One region of the Mesorhizobium sp. M7A.F.Ca.MR.176.00.0.0 genome, then DNA from elsewhere that is predicted to be linked to it. Evidence: riboswitches for the same ligand, from Rfam matches in the RefSeq annotation. Region 1 holds a riboswitch; each other region holds the start of a gene.
What was found. Region 1 has a riboswitch for thiamine pyrophosphate ahead of thiB (thiamine ABC transporter substrate binding subunit). Riboswitches for the same ligand answer to the same signal wherever they lie in the genome.
Positions count from the first base shown of each region.

Region 2: it holds a riboswitch for thiamine pyrophosphate, as region 1 does, so the genes downstream of both, thiC (phosphomethylpyrimidine synthase ThiC) here and thiB (thiamine ABC transporter substrate binding subunit) in region 1, are expected to answer to the same signal.
Region 3: it holds a riboswitch for thiamine pyrophosphate, as region 1 does, so the genes downstream of both, EOB59_RS20495 (YkoF family thiamine/hydroxymethylpyrimidine-binding protein) here and thiB (thiamine ABC transporter substrate binding subunit) in region 1, are expected to answer to the same signal.

Region 1 covers NZ_RZTC01000072.1:19,730-24,549, reverse strand. Annotated here, with positions in the region: gene EOB59_RS22420 (ABC-F family ATP-binding cassette domain-containing protein) at 1-1,789, opposite strand, end outside; gene EOB59_RS22415 (thiamine diphosphokinase) at 1,791-2,435, opposite strand; TPP riboswitch at 2,523-2,637, shown strand; gene thiB (thiamine ABC transporter substrate binding subunit) at 2,681-3,679, shown strand; partial or broken gene EOB59_RS36575 (precorrin-3B synthase) at 3,707-3,867, opposite strand; gene thiP (thiamine/thiamine pyrophosphate ABC transporter permease) at 3,920-4,820, shown strand, end outside.
Region 2 covers NZ_RZTC01000007.1:107,943-112,762, forward strand. Annotated here, with positions in the region: gene thiC (phosphomethylpyrimidine synthase ThiC) at 1-1,620, opposite strand, end outside; TPP riboswitch at 1,724-1,840, opposite strand; gene EOB59_RS04795 (metallophosphoesterase) at 2,917-4,254, shown strand; gene EOB59_RS04800 (hypothetical protein) at 4,257-4,820, shown strand, end outside.
Region 3 covers NZ_RZTC01000062.1:8,803-13,622, reverse strand. Annotated here, with positions in the region: gene EOB59_RS20510 (glycosyltransferase family 39 protein) at 1-123, shown strand, start outside; gene msrA (peptide-methionine (S)-S-oxide reductase MsrA) at 256-774, shown strand; gene EOB59_RS20500 (hypothetical protein) at 868-1,197, opposite strand; TPP riboswitch at 1,393-1,506, shown strand; gene EOB59_RS20495 (YkoF family thiamine/hydroxymethylpyrimidine-binding protein) at 1,497-2,105, shown strand; gene EOB59_RS20490 (ABC transporter permease) at 2,209-2,961, shown strand; gene EOB59_RS20485 (ABC transporter ATP-binding protein) at 2,958-3,725, shown strand; gene EOB59_RS20480 (ABC transporter substrate-binding protein) at 3,718-4,737, shown strand.

The sequences.
Region 1 (4,820 bases):
GCTCCAGCCATTCTTCCTCGAGCGCCGCCAGCGTAGCGCGCTCCTTGTCGAGGGCGGCGATCGTCTTTTGGAACGAGGCCGGGTCGCGCTCGTAATAGGCCGGATCGGCGATGTTGTTCTCCAGCCTTGAGATCGAAGCCGTCACAGCCTCGATTTTTTTGGGCAGCGATTCCAGCGCGAATTTCTGCTTGAACGACAGTTTCTTCGCTGGCCCCTTTGGCGCAGCCGCTTCACTCTTGGCCGTCACTGGCGCTTCGCCGTTTTCGGCCTTCGCGCGCGCCTTGCGGTCGTCCAGCCTGGTGCCGCCGCGCTGCGCCAGCATGTCGGAGTAGCCGCCGGCATATTCGATCCAGCGGCCGTCACCATCCGGTGCGATCAGGCTGGTCACGGTGCGGTCGAGGAAATCGCGGTCGTGGCTGACCAGTATGACGGTGCCGGCAAAGCCAGCGACCAGTTCCTGCAGCAGTTCCAGCGTCTCCATATCGAGATCGTTGGTCGGCTCGTCGAGCACCAGAAGGTTTGCCGGCCGCGCCAGCACGCGCGCCAGCAAGAGCCGTGCCCGCTCGCCGCCGGACAATTCGCGCACTGGGGTGCGTGCCTGCTCCGGCTTGAACAGGAAATCCTTCATGTAGGAGACGACGTGGCGCTGCTCGCCATTGATGACGAGGTTCTCGCCGCGCCCGTCGGTGAGATATTGCGCCAGCGTCTCCTGCGGGTCGACCGCCTCGCGCTTCTGGTCGAGCGTGGCGATCTCCAGATTGGTGCCGAGCCGCACCGAACCGGCGTCCGGCTTCATCTCGCCGGTCAGCATCTTCAAGAGCGTCGTCTTGCCGGCGCCGTTCGGCCCGACCAGGCCGACGCGATCGCCGCGCTGGATGCGGGTCGAAAACCCCTTGACCACGGTTAGATCGCCAAAGCTCTTCTCGATGTTCTTCGCCTCGATCACCAGCTTGCCGGACTCGGCGGCGTCGCTCGCCACCATGGTCGCCGACCCTTCGGCACCGCGATGGCCGCGAAAACGCTGGCGCATGGTCTGCAACTCGCCGAGCCGGCGCATGTTTCGCTTGCGCCGCGCCGTCACGCCGTAGCGCAGCCAATGCTCTTCGCGAACGATCTGGCGGCCGAGTTTATGCTGCTCGCGCTCTTCTTCCTCCAGGACCAGGTCGCGCCATTCCTCGAAATGGCCAAAGCCCTTGTCCAGCCTGCGGGTCTGGCCGCGATCGAGCCAGATGGTGGCGCGCGACACACGTTCGAGAAAGCGGCGGTCGTGCGAGATGACGATCAGTGCCGAGGAGGTGCGGATGAGTTCTTCTTCCAGCCATTCGATGACCGAGAGGTCGAGATGATTGGTCGGCTCATCGAGCAGCAGGATGTCTGGCTCCGGCGCCATGACGCGGGCAAGGGCAGCACGCCTCGCCTCGCCGCCCGACAGATCGTTCGGACGTTCCTCACCCGACAGTCCGAGATGCTCCATCAGATAGCTGGCGCGGTAGGGATCGTCGGCAGGGCCAAGCCCGGCCTCGACATAGGCGCGGACAGTGGCAAAGCCCTCCATGTCGGGCATCTGCGGCAAATAGCGGACAGTTGCCGAAGGCTGGCGGAACACCTCGCCGTCCTGCGGCTCGATCAGGCCGGCGGCGATCTTCAGCAGGGTCGACTTGCCCGACCCGTTGCGGCCGACCAGTGCGATCTTGTCGCCGGCCGAAGCCGTCAAGGCGGCGCCATCGAGCAGCGGCGTGCCGCCGAAGGTCAGTTTTATCCCGTCGAGGTTGAGAAGGGGCGGGGCCATGTCAGCTTTCAGGTAAGGGATAGGGATGAGCGAGCAGCATCGCGCGGCCATGGCCGAGCGCGATTTCGAGGCGGCCCTTGACCTCGTTGGAAATGGTCAGCGACGAACCGAAGGCCACCTTGACGTGGTTCAGCGGCCATTTGGCGCCGGTGACGGTCAACCCGGCAAGCTCGGAAAAGCCGAGCACCGAAAACAGCGTGCCATCGGCATAGTCGAAGCCGGCCGTTCCGCGCAGCAGGGGAATGCCTTCCTGGGCGCCGCTGGTCAGGAGCACATCGGTCCCTGCTTCGGCCAGCCGCAAGGCAAGCGCCAGATGCAGGAAAGCGTGGTCGGCGCGCTTGCCGCCGAAAGCACCGGCGAGCACCAGCCGGGTCGCGCCGCGCTCGAGTGCTGCGGCGATGGCCAGTTCGCCATCGGTCTGGTCCTTTTCCGCCGGGAAGGTCCGGCGCGGCACGGAAGCGAGATCGTCCGGCAGGTTCGCCGGCACGGAATCGAAATCACCCACCCACAGCTCCGGCACGAGGCCCAGCAACTGCGCATGGCCTATGCCGGCGTCGGCGGCGATGACGCGGGAGCCTTCGACCTGACGGTCGAGCCGTGGCGTGCGGATGAGATCGCCGCCAAGCAGGATGGTGAATGTGCTCATATCGTGTGGCCCTTACCAGCCCGGCACGGGAAACGGAAGGCGGCAAACTCCCACTTGCGTGGCGGATCGGGCCGGCCTATGTGTCGAAACGCTCTAACGGGGTGCCGGACGCGATCTTCGCGGACCGGCTGAGAGGCAGTCTCGCCAACCCGCTGAACCTGATCCGGTTTGTACCGGCGGAGGGATTAGACGTTTCGGACAGTCCGACGCCTCAATTCCTTTCAATTCGAACGAAGGAGGCGCCGATGCGCACGCTTTTATACGCTCTTGTTTCAGCAACGGTCGTGGCCTTGTCCGGACCGGCCTTGGCCAAGGACAAGCTCACCGTCTACACCTATGAGAGTTTTACCGCCGACTGGGGTCCGGGTCCCGTGGTGAAGAAGGCGTTCGAGGCCGAATGCGGCTGCGATGTCGAGTTCGTCTCGGTCGCCGACGGCGTCGCGTTGCTCAACCGCGTCAGATTGGAAGGCGCATCGACCAAGGCCGATATCGTGCTTGGCCTCGACACCAATCTCACCGCCGATGCCAAGGCCTCAGGCTTGTTCGCGCCGCATGGCGGCGTAACTGATGTCAACGTGCCGGGTGGCTGGAGCGACGATACTTTTGTCCCCTTTGATTACGGCTATTTCGCTGTCGTCTACGACACCGAGAAGCTGAGGAACCCGCCGAAAAGCCTGAAAGAGCTGGTCGAAGGCAGTGCCGACGACAAGATCGTCATCCAGGATCCACGCACCTCGACGCCGGGCCTCGGCCTGCTTCTGTGGGTCAAGTCGGTTTATGGCGACAAGGCGCCGGAGGCCTGGGCCAAGCTCAAGCCGAAGGTGCTGACCGTGACGCCGGGCTGGAGCGAGGCCTATGGGCTGTTCACCAAGGGCGAGGCGCCGATGGTGCTGTCCTACACGACGTCGCCGGCCTATCACATGATCGCCGAGAACACCGGGCGCTACCAGGCGGCCTCCTTCGAGGAGGGCGAGTATCTGCAGATCGAGGTGGCGGGTATCACCACGACGGGAGCCAAGAATCCGCTGGCGGCCAAGTTTATGGCCTTCATGACCGGGCCTAAATTCCAGGATGCCATTCCCGAGACCAACTGGATGTTCCCGGCCGGCAAGACCGACAAGCCGCTCAATCCGGCCTTTGACAAACTGGTCAAGCCGACCAAGACCTTGCTGTTCAGCCCGCAAGAGGTCGCTGCCAATCGCAAGGCCTGGGTCGATGAATGGCTTGCGGTGATGAGCAAATAAGTTTGCTATCGAAGATGAGTGCTCTACGGCGCCCCCCTCTGTCCTGCCGGACATCTCCCCCGCTTGGGGGGAGATTGGCTGCCATCGGCGATTTCGCCAATCGCCAATGCTGCTGGAGTGAGCGAGGCGTCGAAATTGCCAATCTCCCCCCTTGTGGGGGAGATGTCCGGCAGGACAGAGGGGGGCGCGAAGGAACGCAATCCTTTGTAAGTGCCGCGATCCGGAGATTGGTGGTCCGGCGTGCGACGCGCAGCCTCTGATCCCCGCGTCAGCGCCGGCATTGTCGCGCTTGCCGCGATCGCGCTGCTGATCGGCGGCGCGTTTGCCGGCCTGCTTTTCGAGGGCGCCCATGATTTCTCGGGCGCCTGGGCAGCCTTCGATCCCTATCTGCTTCGCGTCATTCGCTTCACGCTCTGGCAAGCGGCGCTCTCGACGCTGCTTTCGGCCATCCCGGCGCTGTTCGTGGCGCGCGCTCTGTCGCGACATCCACGTTTCTTCGGCCGCGCCTTCATCCTGCAGATCTTCGCCGTGCCGTTGGCGCTGCCGGCTATTGTCGCAGCGCTCGGCATTCTGGCGCTTTATGGCCGTGCCGGCTATTTCGCCGGCGTGCTTGCCTTGATCGGCGGCGGAAGCTGGCCGGGTATCTATGGCCTGTCCGGCATCCTCGTCGCCCATGTCTTCTTCAACCTGCCGCTGGCGACGCGGCTGTTCCTCGAGGCGCTGCAGACCATACCGGCCGACCAATGGCGGTTGGCGAGCCAACTCGGCATGGCGGCGCGGCCGGCGTTCCGGCTGATCGAATGGCCAACGCTGCGCGCCGCACTGCCCGGCGTCGCCGGGCTTGTGTTCATGCTCTGCATCACATCCTTCACGATCGTGCTGACGCTCGGCGGCGGGCCGGCCGCGACGACGCTGGAGGTCGGCATCTACCAGGCCCTGCGCTTCGATTTCGATCCCGCGCGGGCCGTTACACTGACGCTGTTGCAGATCGCCCTGACCTTTATCGTTGTGCTGGCCCTGACGCGCCTTGGCGCCAATGTGGTCGGCGACACCAATTTGCCGGTCGCGCAACGCCGCTATATCTCGGTGAATCGGAGCGAGACCTGGTTGAACGCGCTAGTCATCATCCTGGCGCTGCTGT
Region 2 (4,820 bases), on a different contig from region 1:
GTCGTGGAAGGACCGTGCGGTTTCGGGGTCGAGCGACAGGTTGAACTGGTCCTCCCAGCGGAACTCGAAGCGCGCGCGCGAAAGGGCATCATCCCTGGTTTTCGCTGCCGGATGGCCCTTCGCCAGATCGGCTGCATGGGCGGCTATCTTGTAGGTGATCACGCCAATCTTGACGTCGTTGCGGTCGGGAAGGCCGAGATGCTCTTTCGGCGTGACGTAGCAAAGCATTGCGGTCCCGAACCAGCCTATCATGGCGGCACCTATCCCTGAGGTGATGTGGTCATAGCCCGGCGCGATGTCGGTCGTCAGCGGCCCCAACGTGTAGAACGGCGCCTCACCGCACACTGCGAGCTGCTTGTCCATGTTCTGCTTGATCTTGTGCATGGGGACATGGCCCGGGCCTTCGATCATCACCTGGCAGTCCTTTGCCCAGGCAATCTTGGTGAGTTCTCCAAGTGTTTCCAGTTCGGCGAATTGCGCCGCGTCGTTCGCATCGGCGATTGAACCGGGACGAAGGCCGTCGCCGAGCGAGAAGGAGACGTCATAGGCTCTGGCGATGTCGCAGATCTCCTCGAAATGCTCGTAGAGGAAGCTCTCCCGGTGATGGTGCAGGCACCATTTGGCCATGATCGAGCCGCCGCGCGAGACGATGCCCGTGACCCGGTCGACGGTCAGCGGGATGTAGTGCAGCCGCACGCCGGCGTGGATGGTGAAATAGTCGACGCCTTGCTCGGCCTGCTCGATCAGCGTGTCGCGGTAGACCTCCCAGTTCAGATCCTCGGCGATGCCGTTGACCTTTTCCAGCGCCTGATAGAGCGGCACCGTACCGATCGGCACCGGCGCATTGCGCACGATCCAGTCGCGGATGTTGTGGATGTTGCGGCCGGTCGACAGGTCCATCACCGTGTCCGCGCCCCAGCGGATCGCCCAGACCATTTTTTCGACCTCTTCGGCCATCGACGATGTGACAGCCGAGTTACCGATGTTGGCGTTGATCTTGACCAGAAAATTGCGACCGATGATCATCGGCTCGCTCTCGGGATGATTGATGTTGGCGGGAATGATTGCGCGTCCGCGCGCCACCTCGTCGCGCACGAATTCGGGTGTGACGAAATCTGGGATCGCCGCGCCGAAGGCTTCGCCGTCGCGTTGCAGCTTGCCGCGCATCACCTCGCGGCCGAGATTCTCGCGGATGGCTACGAACTCCATTTCTGGCGTGATGATGCCGGCGCGCGCATAGGCAAGTTGGGTCACCGCCTTGCCCTGCTTGGCCTTGAGCGGCCGATTGCGTATCGGAAATTCCGGTGTCAGGCGCTCGCCGGTGGCGAATCCATTGTCTTCCGGCCGGACGTGGCGGCCGTCATAGGCTTCGACATCGCCACGCGCCGTGACCCATTCGTGGCGAAGCCGGGCAAGGCCTTTTTCGATGCTGGTTTCGACTGATGGATCGGTGTAGGGGCCGGACGGATCGTAGACGGTGACGGGCGGTTCGCCGGCCGTCGGATGGACGGAAATCTCGCGCATCGGCACCCTGATCTGTGGGTAGAGGACGCCGGGCTTGTGGATTTTCCGCGAGGCGGGCAGTGGTCCCGTCGATACGGCGGGGGTGAGGGCATTCATCGTGAGGCTCCTTTGCTCATGCATTGGAGACCCAGTTCTGTGCCGGAAGGATGAAAAGACGCTTCTGTAGACCTGCTGCAGCAGGACCTCGGGCGTAAACTCCCGCAAAGCGCTTGCACCGTCCCTACGCCAGTATGAACTGGATCAGGTTCAACGGGTCACTGCGCCGCGAAAGCCAGCAGTATCTCAGCCCCTTGCCGGGACTCCCCTGGTGAATGCCTTAGGTTGAACGGGCTGACGCTATCTTGTCAAGCGCATTCGGGCGCCTTCGGCCGGTGGCGACGACCGGCGGCCAGCCGGGCGGAGAGCTCGCGCATGCATCGGGGACAAGTCACGCCCCGTAGACCGGGGCTGAATGGCCAAAGCCTCATTCGCTTCGTGAAGGATGGAGAAACTGTATTGGCCATGTGCGCGTATCGACCAAGTAGCTCAGGCGGTCACGGATGTGGTTATTCTGGTCGAAGGTGACGAACGGCCTTGGGGGTCACCTCCTTTAGGATTCAGAGGTTGGAAGACGGCTTCTCGCGATCACGGCCATCAGGAAATACCTGTCTTCGGCTCAACCTCGACATGGCGTCCGATCGACCGCAGATATACAGCTATCTCGTTCATGAGATGATCGCGTTCGCCGTATCCTACGCAGCTGTGGCTCGACGGCCCTCCGTTGCGCTGGCGTGAAATCAGCATCGCCAAAGACGTATCCCAAGTTGCCAATCGCGCAAATTTTGCAGCCGGCGTCCACAACTGCTTGTACGAATGCCGGAATGTCTTTTTCTTGCATGGTCTTCATGTCGAACCTCTCGTGAATGGCGTGCTTGCGCCCCAATCTGCCTTTTCAGCGTGTCCTCTGGGCGGCGCAAGCCCTGAGCGTGACTGTGCACGGGCAACCTCGACTATCCCATCTGCCACGCTCTTTAGAATCGGTGGGGTCTGGTGATCGCAGGCTGGGCCACTCAAAAGCCTGCAAGAAGAAAGTCATGGCGACCATTGCTCAAGATCGCAAGGGTGCGTGCAAGACCTTCCGTTGGCAGTCATGCACGCTCGCTCAGAGATAGTCCGGCCGCGGAAATTCTCCCTTATTCGTAAGAAAGCTCATTGAGCAACTGGGCATTGAGCAACTGGGCATTGAGCAACTGGGTCTCACGTCACGGGTCTCGTGTGCTTCACAGCCGAAAAATAGCCGCCGTGGCAATTCTCGAAAAGTGCAGGCTACCTCGTTAAGGACACTGCGGATGATCGTTCGCGCTTGGCAAAAGCGAACGGATTAGTCTATGGCTCTCGGCAGGGGGGCGAGTTATGCGGCGGGTGCGAATCCTTCAAGTAGGCGATATTCACTATCCGGACTGGCATCCTTCCTCTAGCAACATCGATGCCAAGGATAGCAAGTTCGCTCCGAAAATAACGCAGAAGCTACGCGCGTCTTCGCTGCGTGCCGTCTTGACGAAACTTCGGCGGCTGACGACTTCGAAGCCCTTGGATTCGATCGCCTTCATGGGGGATTTCACGAGCCGTGGCGACAAGACCTTCATTGCTTCGGCATTCCAGCATTTCACGTTGCTCTGCCGCGCACAGGGACGCAGTTCAAAGGCGCTTCCGTTGATATTCGTACCGGGAAATCACGATGTGAACCGTGATGACGCGCGCGAACTTGGACCGACTGAGAAATTCAGCGAAATGGCGAGTTTAGCCGCCCGCTTGGGTTGGCAGACCGTTCCCGTGGACCAACCCGTGCACTTCAGACTTCCGACAGGATCCGCAGGCGCAAACTTCATCCTCGTCAACACAGCGATAGGCAGTTGGGAGCTTCAAAACCTTCCCGCGTTCCTTCGTGATCGTCTCGAGGCACTCAGTCCTTCTACAGAGCCTGTAGATCTCGGCTCGCCGGACATCTCGGGACATTCGCCCGCGACACCTCCCAGCGATCCAGACAAGGAGGCGTCCGACGACGAGTATTACGGTCAGATGGACACGCCATACATCTCGCGTGAGATGCTTGCAGGCCTACAGGAATTGCTCCAGCAGCCCGACATGCGTTACGGCATCATGATCGGCCATCACAATCTGCTGCCACAAAAGACTCCGCGCATTACGCCATACGCGGAGATGCTCAACAGCGGATTTGTCAGAACTCAGCTGCTGCAGGGCAACAAGCCTATCGTCTACCTGCATGGACACATACATGCTGATCCGGTCGAGATCGTCAACGATCCAAGGTTTCCGGACGGCAAATTGATCTGCATCTCAGCACCAGAGATACAGTCAGGTTTCAATGAGCTCGTCTTCTTCACGACCGATCAGGGAGAGCTCGTCGGCATCCGACTTATACCCTACCGCACCAATGTCGCCGACGGGACGGTCATGGAAGGCGAACATTGCTTTATTTCCACCATGTCCAACGGCAAGGCCTTTCTGAACAACGACACGTTTGACCTGCTGCGCCGACTGCGCGACCATGCCACCAGGCGCGGGAATGGGTTACTCTTCTGGGACGAGATCACTGAGATTGCTGCCTCCGCCGAGCTCGGGCTAGATCTGGAAGACTCTCTTCTGATGCTCCAAGCGGCGCGCTTCATCGAGATAGACGGCCTCACCAAGGCAAACTCGGCTTGGCGCATTAAGGTAAGGGACGAATAGCGATGGAGAATCCGTTCGGCCCCAACAGGATCGAGTACGAAAGCCGCCCGATACTGTGGTTCAGTCAGAAGTCGGCGTTGATTTCTGCCGCCGCCAAGCCGGTCTTCGTCGCAGGGACGAGAGGCAGCGGCAAGACCAGCATTCTTCGCTCGCTTTCCACAGTCCATATTCTTGAAGACAAAAGTCTCGCGGACCAAGTCGGCAAGCTCGCCTGGTATGGCGTCTTCTTCCAGCTCAATGAGACATTCTCGCCCCTAATCGACAACGCCGTTCTGAACCTCATTCCGGAGCGGATACGCTTCGACACGGCCGCCGTGATCCCGCGGCAATTCGTAATCTTCTCTCACTATCTGGAGCTGAAGATAGTCGAACGCCTGCTCGAGAGCATCGGCCAGCTCAGACGCGACGGCCACTTGAAATACCGGGCCTCCGAAGATAGGGACGTCGCCCTGGCACTGCATCGCGAAGTGCTGCACTTCATACCCCAACCTGCCCGTCTCGACTTCTTCAGCATCGATGAGCTGCGGGGTGGGATAACCCGGTACGTCGACGAATGCTTCAACGCG
Region 3 (4,820 bases), on a different contig from region 1:
GTCAAGACCGTTCTTTTCGACTGGTCGCTCAGGGCACCACCGGTGGCGATCAGCTTTGCCGCCATTCCGCCTGGCATGAAGCTACTGGGTTTGATCGACAGCCTCGCCCAACCGAGCAATTGAGGTAGATCCACCGCGTCCGCTGGACGAAGCAGGTGACAATGCCCATTTATGGCGAGACCACTTGCTTTCACGCAATTCCAGACGGAAAACCGCCACACACTTTTCCTGGAATTGCTTTTGAGGAGACGTGACATGGCGACTTCGACCGAACGTGCAGTCCTTGCCGGCGGCTGTTTCTGGGGCATGCAGGATTTGATACGGCGCTATCCCGGCGTCATCTCCACCCGTGTCGGCTACAGCGGCGGCGACGTGCCCAACGCCACCTACCGCAACCACGGCACCCACGCCGAAGCCATCGAGATCAATTTCGATCCGGCCATCATAAGCTATCGCACGCTGCTGGAACGCTTTTTCCAGATCCACGATCCGACGACCCGCAACCGCCAGGGCAACGATGTCGGGACGAGTTATCGCTCGGCGATCTATTACACCAGCGACGAACAGAAGCGCGTCGCCGAGGACACCATCGCCGATGTCGATGCCTCGGGCCTGTGGCCGGGCAAGGTCATCACCGAAGTCGCACCCGTTGGTCCGTTCTGGGAAGCCGAGCCCGAGCATCAGGACTATCTGGAGAAATATCCCAACGGATACACCTGCCACTTCGTCAGGCCAGGCTGGAAGCTGCCGGTTCGCGAGACGGCGGTTTCGTAGAGTTCAAGGTTGTACCAAACCCCGATCCCCGCGTCGTGGTAGAACAAAGCCGCGGAGGTTGTGCTCCGCGGCTTTGGTTCGATCGCGTGCAGATTACTTGCCGCAATTGTTGTCGTTGACTGTCGGCGAGGTGGTGCCCGGGGAGGTGCCGTTGGCATCTGCCTGCGCCCCCTGCGGACTTGCCGGGCAATTCTGATCCGCGTTTGAATTCATATCTCCTACCGTGCCAGTCGTGCTGTTGGTCGTGCCCGGGTCGACAGTGTCCGGCTCGACCGTATTCGGTGAAGCCGGCGTGTTCGGCTCAACCGTCACCGATTTGCCGCTGCCGCTTCCATTTGCGTTGTTGCTGCCGGCGCTTTGCGCCATGGCTGACGTGGCCAGACCAATGGTGAGAACCGAAGCTGCGAGGATTTTCATGAACATGGTTTGTCTCCATTTCTGTGAAGTCGTCGCTTGTTTTCTACCAAAGTGATCGCGTTGCGACTGTGGGGACAACCGGTCGCAGCGGCGAAGGTTCCCGACAAAATTCCGCACAGGCGCACCGTGACTGGCGCAATGCTTTTGGCGCAGTGCTCTGAAAAAACGGCTTTCCCTTGAACTCGAATGATGCTTTAAGGCGCACATCCACAGGGGTGCTCCGTACGGTCGGGGCTGAGACGGGGGCGGCAAGCCCACAGACCCTAGAAGCTGATCTGGGTAATACCAGCGGAGCGAGGCGGGCGATGTTTTCAGGCGCACAGATTTCCCTATACCCCATGACCGACGATTTCGTCGGTGTCATTCTTGGCGCGCTCGGTGCGCTCGATCCCTGGCGCGACAAGCTCAGGATCGAGACCGACGACATCTCGACCTTGCTGGTCGGGCCGCCCGAAGTGCTGTTTCCCGCCATGCGCGACCTCTTCGTGGCGGCGGCACGCAGCGGCAAACATTGCGTGTTGTCGGCCACCATCTCGCGCGGGTGCCCTGGCGAGCCGGATGATCCGATCTGCCGCTCCGATGCACTTGGCGGGCCTGTTGGGCCACTCGGCCCGCGCAAGGATGCGGCCATCGCGGCGGTGCGCAATGCTGCTGCCACCGGCCAGCCGGCGGCGGCGCAGTTCTCGCTCTATGTGATGGGCACCGACGACCACATGGACGAGATCTACGGCTGCATCGATTTTCTCAAGCAGTCCGGCGTCTATGAGCGTTCCAAGCATTTCTGCACGAAACTGCGCGGTGATGCCGGTGCGATCTTTTCGGCGCTGGACGAGGCCTTCTGCCGCTTCGGACCAGGCGCCGGCCACGTAACCCTCGACGTCACGGTCTCGGCCAACAGCCCGTCGGCTGTCTGAGCCAGCCGCGCTTTCGCGCTGCCGTCAAAGGTTATCTCCCGTGGCCACATCATCAGTCGCTTCGCGCCCGATCGCGAGCCTTCTTGTCAAGGCAATGCCGGCCATGATCTCGGTCGGTTTGCTCCTGCTGGCGTGGGAGCTTTATGCCACCTATTCCGGCATCAGGCCGACGACACTGCCGGCGCCGTCGCGCGTTTTCGAGCAAGCGCTGCTCAATCGCCAGGCGCTGGCCGACAACGCCATTCCGACCATCGGCGCCACGCTGCTCGGCTTTGCCTGTTCGCTCAGCGCTGCCTTCGTGCTGTCAACGCTGGTCGACTTCTTCCAGCCGCTGCGGCGTGCGATGTTTCCTGTCTTAATCGTCAGCCAGACCTTGCCGCTGGTGGCGATCGCGCCGCTGGTGGTGCTCTGGTTCGGCTTCGGGCTGGCGCCCAAGATCATGCTGGTGGCGCTGGTTACCTTCTTTCCGATGCTGGTTGCGTTGGTCGAGGGTTATGAGTCGACCGAGGCCGAGATCGGGCAAATGCTGCGCGCCATGGGGGCAGGGCGCTGGCGCATCTTCGTGCTGGCACGGCTGCCTTCGGCGCTGCCCTATTTCTTCGCTGGTTTGAGGATCTCCATCACCTACGCCGTGGTCGGCGCGATCTTCGCCGAATATGCGGGGGCCGCGAAGGGGCTGGGCATCTACATGCTCAACGCCAAGAACAATTTCCGTCCTGACCTGGTTCTTGCCGCCGTCGGAGTGAGTGCCGCGCTGACACTTGTCCTGTTCGGGTTGACTGTACTGCTGCAGCGCCTCGCGATGCCCTGGGAGCGGGCCGGCAAGGAAACCGCCGGGAAGGGGGCCTGGCGATGAACCGGCTCGAGCTGCGGCATGTGCGCAAGGCGTTCGGTGGGCTCGACGTGCTGGCCGATATTTCGCTTAGCGTCGGCGCTGGTGAATTCGTCTCGATCCTTGGACCCTCGGGCGCCGGCAAATCGACACTCTTCCAGCTCCTGACCGGCGCCGAGCATGGCGAGGGCGAGATGTTGTTCGACGGCGCGCCGCTCGACGACCACGGCAGGCATTTCGCCTTCATGCCGCAGCGTGACGCGCTGATGCCGTGGCGGCGCATCCTCGAAAACGCGACGCTCGGGCTCGAAGTGCAAGGCATGAGGAGACAGGCGGCGCGGGCGCGCGTTGCGCCGTTGTTTGCCGAATTCGGGCTTGCCGGCTTCGAGCGGCATTTTCCAGCGCAACTGTCCGGCGGTATGCGCCAGCGCGCGGCCTTGCTGCGCACGGTGGTGCAGCAACGCGACATGCTTTTGCTCGACGAGCCGTTCGGCGCTCTCGACGCGCTGACCCGCACGGCCATGCAGCGCTGGCTGGAACAGATGTGGCGGCATCATCGCTGGACGGCGCTCCTGATCACCCATGACGTGCGCGAAGCCGTGTTCCTGTCCGACCGCATCTATGTGCTGTCGGCGCGCCCGGCCCGCATCGTGCGTGAAATCAAGGTGCCGCTGCCGCGCCCGCGCAGCCTTGGCGGCGATGCCGCGCGCCAGGCAAGTACGCTCGAGGCCGAGATTCTCGACATCATCCTCAACGCCACCCCATCCAAAGGACACGATCATGACTGACTTGACGCGCCGGCAGGCGTTGTTGCTGACCCTTGCCACAGGCCTTCCGCTCGTTGCCGGATCGGGGCGAGCCCAAGCACAATCGGCACAAAAGGTCACCGTTGCCCTCGACTGGACTGTCAACACCAACCACATCGGACTGTTCGTCGCCCGCGACAAGGGCTTCTATCGCGAGGCCGGGCTCGAGGTCGACATCCTGCCTTACAGCGATACCGGTGCGGGCACGCTGGTTGCAAATCGCGTCGCCGATTTCGGCATCAACGGCACCATCAGCCTGTTCACCCAGAGAACCGCCGGAGCGGACCTGAAGGGCGTCTATGCGGTGGTGCAATCGGAAACCGGCCGCGTGGTCTTCAATGCGGCCCGCAGCGAGATCGTAAGCCCGAGAAACCTCGACGGCCTGACCTATGGCGGCTTCGGCAGCGCCTGGGAAAACGCCCTGATATCGACCATCATCCGCCATGATGGCGGCAAGGGCAATTTCGAGACGGTGACGCTCGGCACCTCAGCCTATGAGGCGCTGGCCAACGGTTCGGTCGATTTCACGCTCGAAGTCTCGACCTGGGAGGGTGTCGACGCCGAGCTCAGGGGCGTCAAACAACGCAGCTTCGTCTATGCCGATTACGGCGTGCCTGACGAGCACACGACACTGATCTCTTCGAGCGAAGCCTATCTCCAGGCAAACCCCAAGCCTGCGGCCGCCTTTGTCCAGGCGACGCGGCGCGGCTACCAGTTCGCGGTCGATCACCCCGAAGATGCGGCAGCCCTGCTGATCGCGGCCAACAAGGATGCGTTGACCAATCCGGCGCTGATCCACGCCTCACTGAAGGCGCTGATCGACGGCCATTATCTGCGCAGCCAAAGCGGCGCCATCGGGACGATGGATCCGGCCAAGATGGGAGCGATCGGCGGCTATCTCTTCGCGTCCGGCATTTTGCGTGATGCCGACGGCAAGCTGGTTGCTCAACGCCCGGATTTCGGGAGCTATTTCCGCAACGACTATCTGAGCTAGTCTGGCAAAACCAAATGAGATGGGTCGCCAGTCTTTCTGGGCGACCGCGTGGAGCAGGTCGTCTGGGAGTGGCGCCCTGGCTC